Regions from separate parts of the Azotosporobacter soli genome, predicted to be linked through region 3. Evidence: riboswitches for the same ligand, from Rfam matches in the RefSeq annotation. Region 3 holds a riboswitch; each other region holds the start of a gene.
The links. Region 3 has a riboswitch for cyclic di-GMP ahead of QTL79_RS01550 (methyl-accepting chemotaxis protein). Riboswitches for the same ligand answer to the same signal wherever they lie in the genome.
Positions count from the first base shown of each region.

Region 1 (4,540 bases), on a different contig from region 3:
TCGGGCGAATTTTGGCATCCATACAAGACGTCCGGTTCATATTATCGGCTATATTCGCTACCGGGATTCCTGAAAAGCCTTCGATCAGAGCTTGGTGCGGCCGACTAATGTTTGGAAAAATACGCAAACCTACATTTGACATCTTTCATCCTCCCATTTCTTATTGCTGCCTTTGCAAAACTGCTTTAAATCTTGAACTTGGACACGATATCATGCAAATGTCCTGCCATTTGAGAAAGTCCGTTACTGGAAGAAGCGATTTCCTGGATCGATGCCGTTTGTTCTTCGGTAGCGGAGGATACCAGCTGCGCTTGCCCGGTGACATTTTTGCTGATTGCCGTAATTTCCTTTACCGAAGAGACGATTTGCTGGCTGCCGCTGGCCATCTGTTCAATGGCCGCGGAAATATCGCGAATTTGATCGGATACCTCTGTGATCAGCGCGGCAATCTCGTTAAACGACCGGCCCGCCGCCTGCGCAACTTCGCTGCCTTTCTTCACTTCACTCGTACCTTCGCCCATTGCCGTTACCGCCCGATTCGTATCCTGCTGAATATCGCCAATTAAAGCCGTAATCTCTTTCGCAGCATTTTGCGACTGCTCCGCAAGTTTTCGAACCTCTTCCGCTACCACCGCAAAACCGCGTCCCTGTTCTCCGGCGCGGGCTGCTTCAATCGCAGCGTTCAGCGCTAGCAGATTGGTTTGTCCGGCTATGCCCGCGATCGTATCAATGATCTGTCCGATCTCTTTCGAACGCTCACCAAGCTTAGCCACTACATTGGCTGAATGCGTCACCGACATCTCAATGCTCGCCATCTGGCTTGTAACTTTTCGGACAATCTCTCCGCCTTCTAGTGCGGTATTGGACGTTTTCTCCGCCGCTGCGGAAGCATGAGAAGTATTGGCGGCAATTTGCTGCAGTCCCGCCGACATTTGTTCCACGATCTGCATCGTACTGTCTACTGCCTCGACTTGCTCTGACGTTCCTTTCGCCACATCGGCGATTGCCGTCACCACTTGATCGGCAGCCTGCGACAATTGCTCCGTACTTGCCGTAAGTTCTTCGGACGATGCGTTTACGGTCTCGCTCGCCTCCTGCACCTTGCTGATGATGTCCCTGAAGTTCCCGATCGCGCCGGACAGGGATCGCGCCAGCCTTCCTATTTCATCCTGCGCCGTCGAGGCAATGTTTACCGACAAATCGCCTTCGCCAATCTTTGCGACTTGCGCGGCAATTTCCTCGATCGGCTTTAGCAGGCGGATAAGGAAGAACCAGGCCACGACTCCGACAATGACGAGCGCCGTCAAGAGCGCAAGGAACATACTGATCAGACTCGCATAGAATTCACTTTTGATGTCCTTCATCGGTATGCTGACCAGAACCAGCCACTTTGTATTCTTGACCGGTATCGCCAACGCCAGCGAATCCCTTCCCTCAAAGTCCAGATAAGAAATTCCTTTTCCCGCATTGTCCAGCAAGGAGCGCAGCACATCGTCGGGCACCTTCTTCTGCTCTTTGATCACTTCCTGCTTCGTATGCGCTAATAACGTTCCGTCTTGCGCAACGATGGACGCCGTTCCATTTTCGCCGACTTTTACCTGCGCCAGGAAGTTTTGCAACGTTTCAAGCGAGATCGACTGCGCAACAAAGCCTGCCATTTTCCCGTCCTCCGTCTTGACGGGCTGCGTGACAACCACCGACGGCATTCCGGTTACCCGGTTCAGCAGCACCTCACTGACCTGCATCTTCTGTTCCTTCATTGTGTCTTTGAAGAAATCCCGGTCAGCCACACTGCCGCCTATGCCTTTTGCATCATACGGCGCTGCTGCAAAGCGCACGCCCTGTGAATTGATAAAGACCAAACGGTCGACGCCCCATGTCGCGGCAAAATATGTATTCATCTTCGCTTGGATGCGGGAAAAATCACCCGACTTAAGATCCGCATCTTCCGCATAGAATTTTCCGCTTCTTGAAAAAGAGGAGAACAATTCGCCGACCCCATCTGCCGCCTGCGTAGCCTGCCCTTTCATATTCGCCTGCGTATTGGCCAGCGTTTTTCCATAGAGTACGTACAAGCCGGATCCGCTGACGATGAGCCCGGTTATGAGAAGGGAAAGTAACAACAACGTAACTGTCTTTGCTTTAATCGACATAGTCTTATCTCCTTCATTTTTAAAAGTAAACAATAAAAACTCCGACAGATGCCCGAGTTTCCAATACCTTTTTCAAGGGAAACCTGGCAATCATAGACCGACCGTCCTTAGACCCATAGCTTTGCGTCCTTACCTTTCAGTAAGTTTGCCCAATATATAGTTTTACTCTTCCTTCCTGCCAGAAGTTAATGCAACGTCATCGCCGCCTATGTAATGACAATATCATACTTATGCCAACAAGAAATTATGATATTATTAACGTTTCGTTAAAGGCTCCCTTAAGCACATGAACCGTTCGTCAAAAGCCTGCTGTGACATCCTCAACTTCAACAGTACAACGAAACACGCACCGCTTCGCGTGCGACCCGGTTGCATTTATTACGCTGTAAACGAAAAACGAGATCAGCGGCTTTTCCATTGATCTCGTTTTTCTTGCCTTGAAATATGGTAAGAGGGTTTCACTCGAACGAGTGGAATAAACGTTTATGTATACTTTTATTGCCAATCATTGGCCATTACGCTCCAGTTCAAAGCGCAGGAGGCAAAAATGAATGATCTGATCTCCTATGGTCTCGACGTCACCTTATTTATCCAGCAGTTTCGCACTCCGTTGCTGGATATTTTTTTTAAAACAGCTACCCTGCTAGGCGAAGAGGGTTTTTATCTGTTGGCGCTGCCTCTCATCTTCTGGTGTCTCGATTTTCGCCTCGGCATACGACTGACTTGCCTGGTACTGATCTCGCATTATTTTAACATTACCATCAAAGACTGGGTGCAGGAACCGCGGCCGTTTTATTTTCTTCCGGAGGTAAAGCTTGTTCATGCCGACGGCTACAGCTTTCCCAGCAACCATGCACAGACCGGGCTGGTATTTTGGCTCGCGCTGGCCCATCTGACGCAAAAGCGCTATCTATGGTTTTCCGGCGTGTTTCTGGTTTTGCTTATCGGCTTTTCGCGCATCTATCTGGGCGTGCATTTCATCGGCGACGTATTGGCCGGCTGGCTGCTCGGCGCGCTGCTCCTATTCGCCTTTGCCAAACTGGAACCGTTTATCCTTTCCCGTTTAGCAACCTTTTCCTTTCCACTGCGTTTCTTTCTCGCCATAACCGTCCCGCTGCTTTTATTGGCCGTCCATCCCGGCAAGGAAAGCATCTCGGTTGCGGCTGCGTTCTCCGGACTGTGGCTCGGTTTGCTCGTGCAACAGCGCTGCCTTCCTGCAAGTTGCACGCTGCCTGAAAGTAATTACCGACAACTGTTCCTGCGAATACTTATTGGCACACTTGTTCTTTTAGCGCTTTGGCTCGGCCTTACGAGCGCATTTCCTAAAGAAGGCGCGGATTATTATTTTTTCTTCCGCTATATCCGCTATTTTCTGGCTACTCTTTGGATTACGCTCGGTGCACCCTGGCTTTTTTACCGTATTGTATCGCGCTAATGTGAGGACTTTTCCCGAGCGCCGAATTTCTTTATGAAAGGCGGAATTTGATCATGCATCCACTGCGTATGCACCACTACAAAGCAAGTCCAAACGGAGCCGGTCCCGTCGTTTATTGGATGAGCCGCGACCAACGCGCGCTTGACAACTGGGCGCTGCTGGCAGCGCAGGAACTGGCGCTCGTAAGCGGCACCCCTCTCTATGTCGTCTTCTGCCTCGACGCCTCGTTTGCCGACGCGCCCTTACGTCACTTCGACTTCATGCTGCGCGGCCTGGAAGAAACAGCCGCAACGCTTCTTGCTCACAATATTCCTTTTTATCTACTGAAAGGAGATCCTAGCGATTTATTGCCGCACTGGCTGCGCGAGCACAAGGCTGCCCATCTGATTTTCGATTTTGATCCGTTGTCGCTCAAACGCCGCTGGCAAGCCGAGGTCATGCAGCGCAGCGACATCGCTTGCAGCATCGTCGACGCACACAACATCGTGCCCTGCTGGCAGGCCTCCGATAAACGCGAATATGCCGCACGTACGCTGCGACCCAAACTGATGCGCCAACTGGCCCAATTTCTTGAACCCTATCCTCCGCTGCGCATTCAGCCCGATCCCTATCCTGCGGACTGCCCGCCGTTCTCGGCCGCCGACACATTGACACGCTTAAGGCCGCAACTTGACGCCTCCGTCGCTCCGGTCGATTGGCTGACGCCGGGTACGAGCGCCGCGCTGCGCGTCATGGATTATTTTCTGCAGCAAGTGCTGGCGCAATATGACAAAGCACGCAACGATCCGACCCAAGACGGCCAATCCAACCTGTCGCCTTATTTGCACTTCGGCCAGCTTTCGGCGCAAACGGTCGTCAAACGTCTGCTCGCCGCGCCGCAGCTCGACGCCGCACATGAAACCGCACTGGAACAATTCTTCATCCGGCGCGAGCTATCGGACAACTTTTGCTT
Region 1 is NZ_JAUAOA010000002.1:91,611-96,150, forward strand. Features, by position in the region: gene QTL79_RS02440 (RraA family protein) at 1-142, opposite strand, end outside; gene QTL79_RS02445 (methyl-accepting chemotaxis protein) at 186-2,153, opposite strand; cyclic di-GMP riboswitch class I at 2,228-2,313, opposite strand; gene QTL79_RS02450 (phosphatase PAP2 family protein) at 2,701-3,588, shown strand; gene QTL79_RS02455 (deoxyribodipyrimidine photo-lyase) at 3,642-4,540, shown strand, end outside.
Region 1: it holds a riboswitch for cyclic di-GMP, as region 3 does, so the genes downstream of both, QTL79_RS02445 (methyl-accepting chemotaxis protein) here and QTL79_RS01550 (methyl-accepting chemotaxis protein) in region 3, are expected to answer to the same signal.

Region 2 (4,540 bases), on a different contig from region 3:
TATATGAAGAACTTGTCCACTTTTCAATGAATTCAATGCAGTTTGCAGTGATGCCGTATCATCAGCTATGCCATCGCCTTTCGCACCAAACGTGCCTAATTCGACGTTCATTGCTTGTGCCCTCGCGGTACACACACCTGCACCGCAACCGTAAAGTCCAAGCAACAATATCGCAACAATCCAAACCTTTTCACATTTCATTTTCCTCGCCCCTCCCCCACATATTTTTCACTCTCTATTTTTAACTAGTCATCCTAATCCTATTTCTTCCATTTTTATTATACCTTGCAAAGATTACAGCCCGCTTGTCATTTCTATTACAATGCCCTTATATTCATTCGGATGTCGTAGAGTTTACCAAAGCATTTCAAATAAAAATAGGCCGTTCCGATTTGCTCATCGCAAAACAGACCGGCCTTTCTACCAACACACAACTTTTCTGAACAATTTCTCCCCTCCCAATACTACTTAGTTTTACCAATCAAATAACCACCATTAGATCCGTCATACATTTGCGGATGCATGCTGTCTCTGCAGCCGTCATAGGATGCGCCGCTAAGATAGCCCGACAGCTCGCCGGTTGTGATATAACCATCTCGATTCAAATCTGCGAGCCCACCGCCAAGCGCATAGCCCAGATATTTGGTAAACATTCCATTTGCCGTCTCAAGTGCCGTACAGGAGCTAATCACCGTATATTTACTGCCCGGATTATGCGCCTTAAAATAATCCACCAGTTCGCCGGAATGACAGGCATCTTCGATCAACGTAACATGACCTGTCGATCCAATTTTTGCGCCAATTTGCAGTGTCGCATCATAAATTTGTTTCTCGTATACTTTGCTGCCGTCAGCCGTTTCAAACCCGTTATTATCCCCGTGTCCAGAATAATACAGCAGCACATTGTCCCCGTCCGATGCTTGTACGGCCTCCGTTTGCATCGCCGTTAAAATAGAAACGCTGGTTGCCTGCAGATCTCGCAGCAACGTTGTATTTGTATTGTTCCATAGCAGATCTGCTTTCAACACCTGCTGCATCGTACTAATATCGCCATTAACCTCCGGTATATTTTCCTTATAGGCCTTCGGCTCGTATTGCGCGATACCGATCAACAACGCATGGTTATCCGACAACGCTCCACCATAGCTGCCGCTGGCCATACTTAGGTAGTTGGCAATTGACCCCGTCGTTCCATCCGCGAAGTGTATTTTATCCAATTGGGCTGTATCCCAATTCTGGATGGTGATCGATCCGTGACCGGCAACGTCAAGCACAACATTTAGGCCATCACGGCTCACCTTGAGATTTTTTGACGTGATGCCGTTGCCGAAAGCAATCTTGTCATTGACATTATCCATATCAAAGACGATTACGTCATTCCCCCATGTTCCGCCAAATCGGTATTGGTCACTGCCGTTTCCGCCGGCCATTGTAACATTGCCGCTGCCGGGCACCAGGCCGCTGACCAAGGTGTCGTTGCCGTCACCGCCAAGCAATGTTGTGTTGCCGCTGCCGGCATACAAAAAGTCGTTGCCGGCTCCGCCGTCGATCGTTTCAGCCTGGCTACCGCCATAAATGACATCATTATAGGCGGTGCCAATAAAGTTTTCAATATCCTTGAACGGCGCTAATTGCCATCCGTTCAGCCCCGCCGTCAGCCCTGCCGCTGTTAACGCGTCATTGCCATCGCCGCCCGAAATCACTAGATCTGCCGGATTATAGACCAGTGTATCGTTACCGGCGCCGCCAGACAAATAGTTTACGCCGCTTCCACCATCCAGATAATCATCACCCGATCCGCCTAGCAAATTGTCGTTACCAGCACCTCCGTTCAATCGGTCATTCCCATCTCCGCCAGACAACATATCGTTTCCTGCCCCTCCCAGCAACGTGTCATCCCCACTCCCGCCATCCAGTTTGTCATTTCCATCGCCGCCAGACAACGTATCGTTGCCCGCCCCGCCAAACAGGGTATCATTGCCCGTTCCACTGTCCAAAATGTCATTGCCGGCTCCGCCGTCCAGAATATCATTGCCGTCCCCGCCCGCCAAAGTATCATTACCAATGCCGCTAACCAAATGGTCGTCACCACTGGTTCCGACATAATTATTAACCATGGCACCGTTAATCTGAGCAGCGCTGTAGGTGGCATCGGAAAACTTGAAAATTTCGATCTGGTATTGCGGACCGAGAAACCAGTCGGTAAAAGTCGTAGCTTGCGTCCAGCCTTTGCGCTGAAGCCGCAAATTGTTGCCGGAGCTGCTGAACACCACATCTGCAATCGACATAGCATATGATGTGAAATCGGCGGTATTGATTCCGTGACCAGCGCTGCCAGGCACCGTATCGGTTACCGTCACATTGTCACACAGACCTAAAGAATAGGTATCATTCCCCACACCGCCCAATAGCGTCGCATCACCGCCGTAAGCGATCAGCGTGTCGTTTCCAGCTCCGCCATCCAGCACGCCGTGGCCGATGATATATTCGTTGCCATTGCCGCCATATACTGTACTGCCTTTGCCGCCCGGCAAATATACATAAATTTTATCGTTACCATCACCGCCATAAATAGTATCTTCGCCGCCTCCTCCTTTTATCAAGTCATCGCCGCTGCTCCCCGTCAATACTTCATTCTTTGCTGTTCCTATAATTGTCGTCATGATCATGCCCTCCCTTTCCTTTTTCTACGCTTCAACCCCTAAAAACGCTCCCTTCTTTGTCTTTTAAATACAAAAGCCCAAGCATAGCAATCACTGCTGACTTGGGCAAACCGCGGTCATTTCTTAAAAGCAACCTGGCAGTCATTGGCGTAACTTTCATTGCCTTTAGACCCATGGCTTTGCGTCCCCATCTTTCGATGAGTTTGCCCACATATTCTTTTTCGTCGCCTTAGTTTTTTCTGCCATCTACATCGCCTCCCTCTCCGCGTTGACTCCTCCTAAAAAGGCAAAAGCCCAAGCATAGCAATCACTGCTGACTTGGGCAAACCGCGGTCATTTCTTAAAAGCAACCTGGCAGTCATTGGCGTAACTTTCATTGCCTTTAGACCCATGGCTTTGCGTCCCCACCTTTCGATAGGTTTGCCCATATATTCTCTTGTCTTAGTCTCAGTTTCATCATATTCACTTCCTCATTTTTTTACAATAAGTAGTATTCCCTTACTTACAGGACGAGACTCCTGTTTTATTGTTGTCTTTTTTTAGTCCTTTGACCTAGGTTTCTCTTCTCTTGCCGCCTATTTAGCTTATATGCTTTCACCAACTAACTGTCCTCTTGCTTCTACACGGTTATTTACCGACATAACAAGGCCGCATCAAAAACAAATATCCATTTAACGTTCATAGCGCCTTCATTTTTACTCTGCCCTTCTTGAATTTGTACAAAGGAACAACAATGAAAAAACGACCCTGCATTCACTTTTCGAATGAGAATCGTCTTTGCCATTGCTTTTTTGCTTTTTCACTCTTCCAAACCATCGGTTTTATCTTTCCTCTTCTTGATTAATCTATGCATAATTTATGATCCCCAGGAACGCAGCCGCAAGTAGTAAAAGGCCCATCAGCAAATGCATCCAGCGTCGGTAAGCGACTCTCCATACATCTAATCGTTCGACATATTGCGGCGCAACCAGCAAAATAATCAGACAGAGAAGTAGCGGCGTAATGAAGATAAGATTATAATACAACAGGCACAACACTGCACTAGCAGTCGGCATTTTAGAAATGATGTTTAGCGCAAATATGTACGGCCCGCCAGTGCAAGGCATTTCTACCAATGCGCACAATACGCCGGATGCGATAGCGCCGCCGAATGACACGCACTTGCTGGCATTCTTGACGATCAATTCTTTCAAACGGTACGGTAGCTCGCTATAGCGGGTCTGATGCGGAAACAAGGCCGTTCTGAGATGAAATACCGCCAGCAGTAGCATTCCCAGCGAAAGCATCAGAGTGATCCAGGGAGATGCTCCAAAAATAATGTTGATCAGCCTATTTCCAACCAACCCCGCCCCTAAATAAACGAGGAACATTGTGGCGCAAAAGGTCACCGCATAAACTACCGCTTTGGCACGTCCGCAAAAAACCGTAGCATAGCTGGTAGCAACAATGAACACAAACAATGCGCATGGATTACTGGCATCAGCCAATGCGGCTAGGGTAAACGGATAAAAGAGCGAAGTCGGCATTTTGCCGCTGCGGGTAATAATGGCTGACGTCAGCTCTCGAGACTCCATTCCAGGAATCAGTCGCCCATTTTCACCGAGTATTTCCGGCAGCAGATTGATTTCCTCCAGACCGATCAGCAACACGTCTTCGCCCGCCTGATTGTCGGTTACTAAAATAGCGGGAATTTCAGTATGCGCAATGCCTCGATATTGCATATTACGATTCAGCAGTTCATTCTTATTTTCAACCGAAGCATCGGTCTGTTTTTTCTCAAACTGATGTTCTCCGCTCTTTTCTGCAACAAATTTTTCCCAATAGGGAGCGAAGGCCTTACAGTTTTCACAATGCTCCGAATAATAATAATTAATCGT
Region 2 is NZ_JAUAOA010000016.1:63,551-68,090, reverse strand. Features, by position in the region: gene QTL79_RS13170 (right-handed parallel beta-helix repeat-containing protein) at 1-201, opposite strand, end outside; gene QTL79_RS13165 (caspase family protein) at 465-2,663, opposite strand; cyclic di-GMP riboswitch class I at 2,789-2,881, opposite strand; cyclic di-GMP riboswitch class I at 3,006-3,098, opposite strand; gene QTL79_RS13160 (hypothetical protein) at 3,509-4,540, opposite strand, start outside.
Region 2: it holds a riboswitch for cyclic di-GMP, as region 3 does, so the genes downstream of both, QTL79_RS13165 (caspase family protein) here and QTL79_RS01550 (methyl-accepting chemotaxis protein) in region 3, are expected to answer to the same signal.

Region 3 (4,540 bases):
CTTTGCTCACAACTTCGGTGCCGACCGAAACTTCTTTCGTGCCGGCATCCATTGCGGTGACTGCTTCGGCGGTTTCCTGCTGAATACCGGCGATCAGCGTAGAAATTTGCTTGGCAGCCAAGGCGGATTGCTCAGCCAGTTTACGCACCTCTTCGGCGACGACCGCAAAACCGCGGCCCTGTTCACCGGCGCGCGCCGCTTCGATCGCGGCGTTCAGAGCCAGCAGATTGGTCTGGCTGGCCAGGCCGGCGATCGTATCGACGATTTGGCCGATTTCCTGCGAACGGGCGCCAAGCTGGGTGACGATCTGCGAGGTTGCGCTGACCGAACTTTGAATCGACTGCATCTGATTGACCGCGCTGTCGACCGCGCTGCCGCCCTGGCGGGCCAGCGTCGCGGTGCGGTCGGACGAAGAGGCGACATCGTTCGAATTTTGTGCGATCTGGCGGATGTTGTCCGACATCGTCTGGACGATGCGCGAGGCTTCTTCCACGGCCGTCATCTGACGTTCGGAATCGGCGGCTACCTGCGTGATCGAGTTTGCGACGCTATGCGAGGTTTGCGAAGACTGCTCGGCATGCGCGGTCAATTCTTCCGAAGAAGCCGCGACCTGTTCGGCGGAAGCGGTAATGCTCTGCAGTATGGCGCGGAAGGAGTTTTCCATCGCTTGCAGCGAGGTTCCCAAATCACGGATCTCACGTACGCCTTGAATGGTAATCGAGTGGCTCAGGTCGCCGGAGGCGAGAAGCTGGGCACTGTTTGCCAGCGAAGCGAGGGGGACGGTGATGTTGCGCGCCGCAAAATACGCGGTCGCAGCGGCCAGAAGTACGGCCAGCAGCGTCAGGAAGGCGGTAGTGGCCAAAGACGTCAGGATGGCCTTGCGGATTTCGGTTTCCGGCAGGTAGGTGATAACGCCCCAGCCGTATTGCTCAACCGGTGCATACGCGGCCAAAGCCGGGACGCCGGTGGTTGCGGTCACGCTCTTTTCTCCGCGGTGCCCTTGCAGCAGATCGGCGACGTAGGGGGCGTCGCCGACTGCGTCACTTTTCTTGACGCGTTCCATATCAGGATGGGCGATTAAGATGCCTTTGCTGTCGACAACATCGACGTAACCGGTCTTGCCGATCTTGATGTCGCTTGCCATTTCGGCGACGGAAGCCAGGCTGATGTCGGCGCCGAGCGTGCCGATGATGTTGCCGCGATTATCGCGCAGCGGCGTGTAGACGGTGATTGTCGGTGATTGGGTGGACACGGAGATGTACGAATCGGTGAAGAAGGTTTTGCCCTGCATCGTCGTCGTGAAGCCGGGACGGCCGAATTGGTTGCGCAGTTGGCCGGACGTCTTCGCGATCTGCATGCCGGTCGTGTCGTTGGCATAGATCAATTCGAACTGCGGATTCGCTTTTTGCATTTCCAAAAGCGTGGCCTGAATCACGGCGGCATCCAAAGGACGTCCGCTGTTCGCGCGTCCGATCGCGGCTGCGGTCGTCAGCATCAGACCCTTGGCGTCGGTCAGTTTTTGTTCGAGCTGGTCGCTCAGCTGTTTGGCGGCCATCGCGTTGCTTTGCGAGAACGATTGGCGCGCCTGGCTGGCGCTGAGGTAGCTGGCTGCGATGCCGGTTACGGCAGCCGGCAGCAGCGCGAAGAGTACCAGCAGTAAAATCAGTCTTCGCTGCAGTGAATCGGTCAGTTTGTTTAAAAACATGTCTTGCCTCCTAAAAATATGGAATCGGAATCTTGTCGCAGAAATATAAATAAAGACACGCCGAGGCCTGTCTGATCTTGCGTTACGTGCGCAGTTACGGCGGCTTGGCAGTCGTAGACGTACGTCCGTAGACCCATAGCTTTGCGTCCTGCTCTTTCGGGCAGTTTGCCTTTTGTTTATTTAAATAGTATCTGCCAGTAAATTATAGTGCCGTGAGTGGAAAGAGTCAAGGTTAAAAAAGGAACATTAATTAGAAAGAAGTTAAATAAGACGCACACTGCTTCGCTGCGCCGGGGAGGAGCAAGGAATTTGCCGCGCTTAACGCGAATGCTACATAGAATCCTTTGTAGTCGTGTGGGGAGGAAACGAGAATGAAATTACGCATTGTCATGGGCCGGGCCGGCGCGGGAAAGACCGAACGCTGCCTGGAAGAGATACGCGAACGTTTGCGGCGAGAGCCGCAAGGTTATCCGCTCTTATTGATCCTGCCGGAACATGCCACCTTCCAGGTAGAGAAAGAACTGGCGGCGACGCCGGACCTCGGCGGTTTTGTCCGCGCCTATGTGTTTGGCTTTCGCCGTCTGGCGCATCGTGTGCTGCAGGAAGCGGGCGGCATCGTACGACCGCAGGTCACCGAGCTCGGCAAGCGCTTGATCGTCGGGCGTCTGCTGCGCGAAGAAAGGGCGCGTCTCAAGGTCTTTCAGCAGGCGGCTGCACAGCGCAGTTTTCCGGATACGCTGCTTGGCCTGATTCGCGAAATGAAGTCGTACAACCTGACGCCGGAAGCGCTTGGTGCAGCGGCGGAAAAATGGGACGGCCATCCGCTGGGTGATAAGTTGCAGGATCTGGCGCTGCTCTATGGTGAACTGCGCGATTTTCTCCGGGAGAGTTACAGCGATCCGGAAGATTATCTGACGCTGGTAGCCGAGAATATCGATCGCTCGACGTTGCTGCGTGAGAGTGAAGTATGGCTGGACGGCCTGACTTGGTTCAACCCGCAGGAGATGGCGGTAATCGAAGCGATGCTGAAGACCGCGCGCCAGGTGACGGTCACGCTATGCCTCGATCAGGCGGATTCGCCCGAGCATGCGTCGGAAACGTCGCTCTTTCACCGGCAGTGGAATACGCGGCGCAAGCTAAGAATGCTGGCCGCGCGCATCGGCTGCGAAGTCGAAGAAATCGAGCTGACGTCGGCAGGGCGCTTCGCGGCAGCGCCGCTTTTGGCGCATCTGGAGCGCCGTTTCTGGCAAATGCCGCTCGAAAAATGGACAGGAGGCGGGCTTGACGCCCTGAGGCTGAGCGAAGCGGTGAACCGGCGCGGCGAAGTCGAGGCGATGGCGCGCGATATCCGGCGTTTGTGCCGCGAAGAAAACCTGCGCTGGCGCGAAATTGGCATCTTGCTGCGCGACAGCAACGCATACGGCGATCTCGTGGAACGCGTGCTGGGCGATTTTGAGATCCCTTTCTTCAGCGACCGCAAGCGCTGTCCGGTGCATCATCCGCTTGCGGAATTGCTGCGTTCGGCGCTTGAAGCGGTGGGGCGCTGGCACTATGAAGCGCTGTTTCGCTGCTTTAAGACCGATTTCTTTGCGCCGTGTCGCGATGAGATCGACCGGCTCGAAAATTATGTCCTGGAATTTGGCATCCAGGGTCGGCAGCGTTGGCTGGGGGAAGAGGGCTGGACGTTTTGGCGTCGTCTTTCGCTTGACGAGGATCGGGAACTGGACGAAGATCGTGCGGAATACTTGTTGGAACTGAACCGGATTCGCCTTCTGGCGGCTGCGCCGCTCGGACGTTTCGACGCGGCGATGGGCAAAGCGGCCACAGTCGCGGAACGGACGGAGGCGCTGTACGGTTTGCTGGAAACGCTCAATGTTGCGGAAACGCTTATCGCATGGGCCGATCGCGCCGAAAGTGACGGGCGGTTGGAAGAAGCGCTCGAACACCGGCAACTTTGGGAACATGTCGTGGAATTGCTCGAGCAATTGGTCGAGACCTGCGGCGAACAGGCGATGAACCTTGAAGAATACGCGGCGCTGGTCGGTGACGGCTTGGAGGCGATGCGCCTCAGTCTGATCCCGCCGGGCCTTGATTATGTGACCGTCGTTTCGCTCGAAGAAACGAGCCTGACCAACCTGAAGGTCGCTTATGTGCCGGGTGTCAACGAAGGGGTCCTGCCGATGCGCAGCAAGGGGGAAGGTCTGCTCAGCGATGCCGAGCGCGCCGTGCTGCTCGATGCGGGGCTGGAACTGGGGACGGGCGTTCAGGGCGATGTGTTTGCCGAGCAGTTTCTGGTTTATACCGCATTGACGCGAGCCAGCCATCGCGTCTGCCTCAGTTATCCGCTTTCTGATGAAGAGGGCAAAGGTCTTGCTCCGTCGCCGCTGATCGCTCGCCTGCGTCAAATAAGCGGTGTGCCGCTCTTAGCGTTGCCTGCCGAAGCGATAGGGGAAGCGGCGCTTAGCTATGTCGAACAGCCGCAGCGCGCGATATCCGCGATGGGCGGCGCACTGCGCGCCTGCCTGGAAGGCGAAGAACTCGGCGCACTGTGGCGCGATGTTTATAATTGGGCGCTTCCGAAGCAAGAGATGCAGCGCCCGCTGCGTCAGGCCCTGGCGGGTTTGTTCTACCGCAATGAGGCGGAGGCGCTGACAAAAGAGCAGGCGCGGCCGCTCTATATGGAAAGCGGGCGTCGCCTGCGCGGCAGCGTTACCCGCTTCGAGTCGTTCCGCAGCTGTCCATTCCAGCATTTTGCCCGCTATGGACTTAAATTGAAGGAACGCCAGGTCTTCAAGCTGGCAGCGCCCGATCTCGGGCAGTTCTTCCATGCCGCGC
Region 3 is NZ_JAUAOA010000001.1:343,920-348,459, reverse strand. Features, by position in the region: gene QTL79_RS01550 (methyl-accepting chemotaxis protein) at 1-1,705, opposite strand, end outside; cyclic di-GMP riboswitch class I at 1,801-1,885, opposite strand; gene addB (helicase-exonuclease AddAB subunit AddB) at 2,077-4,540, shown strand, end outside.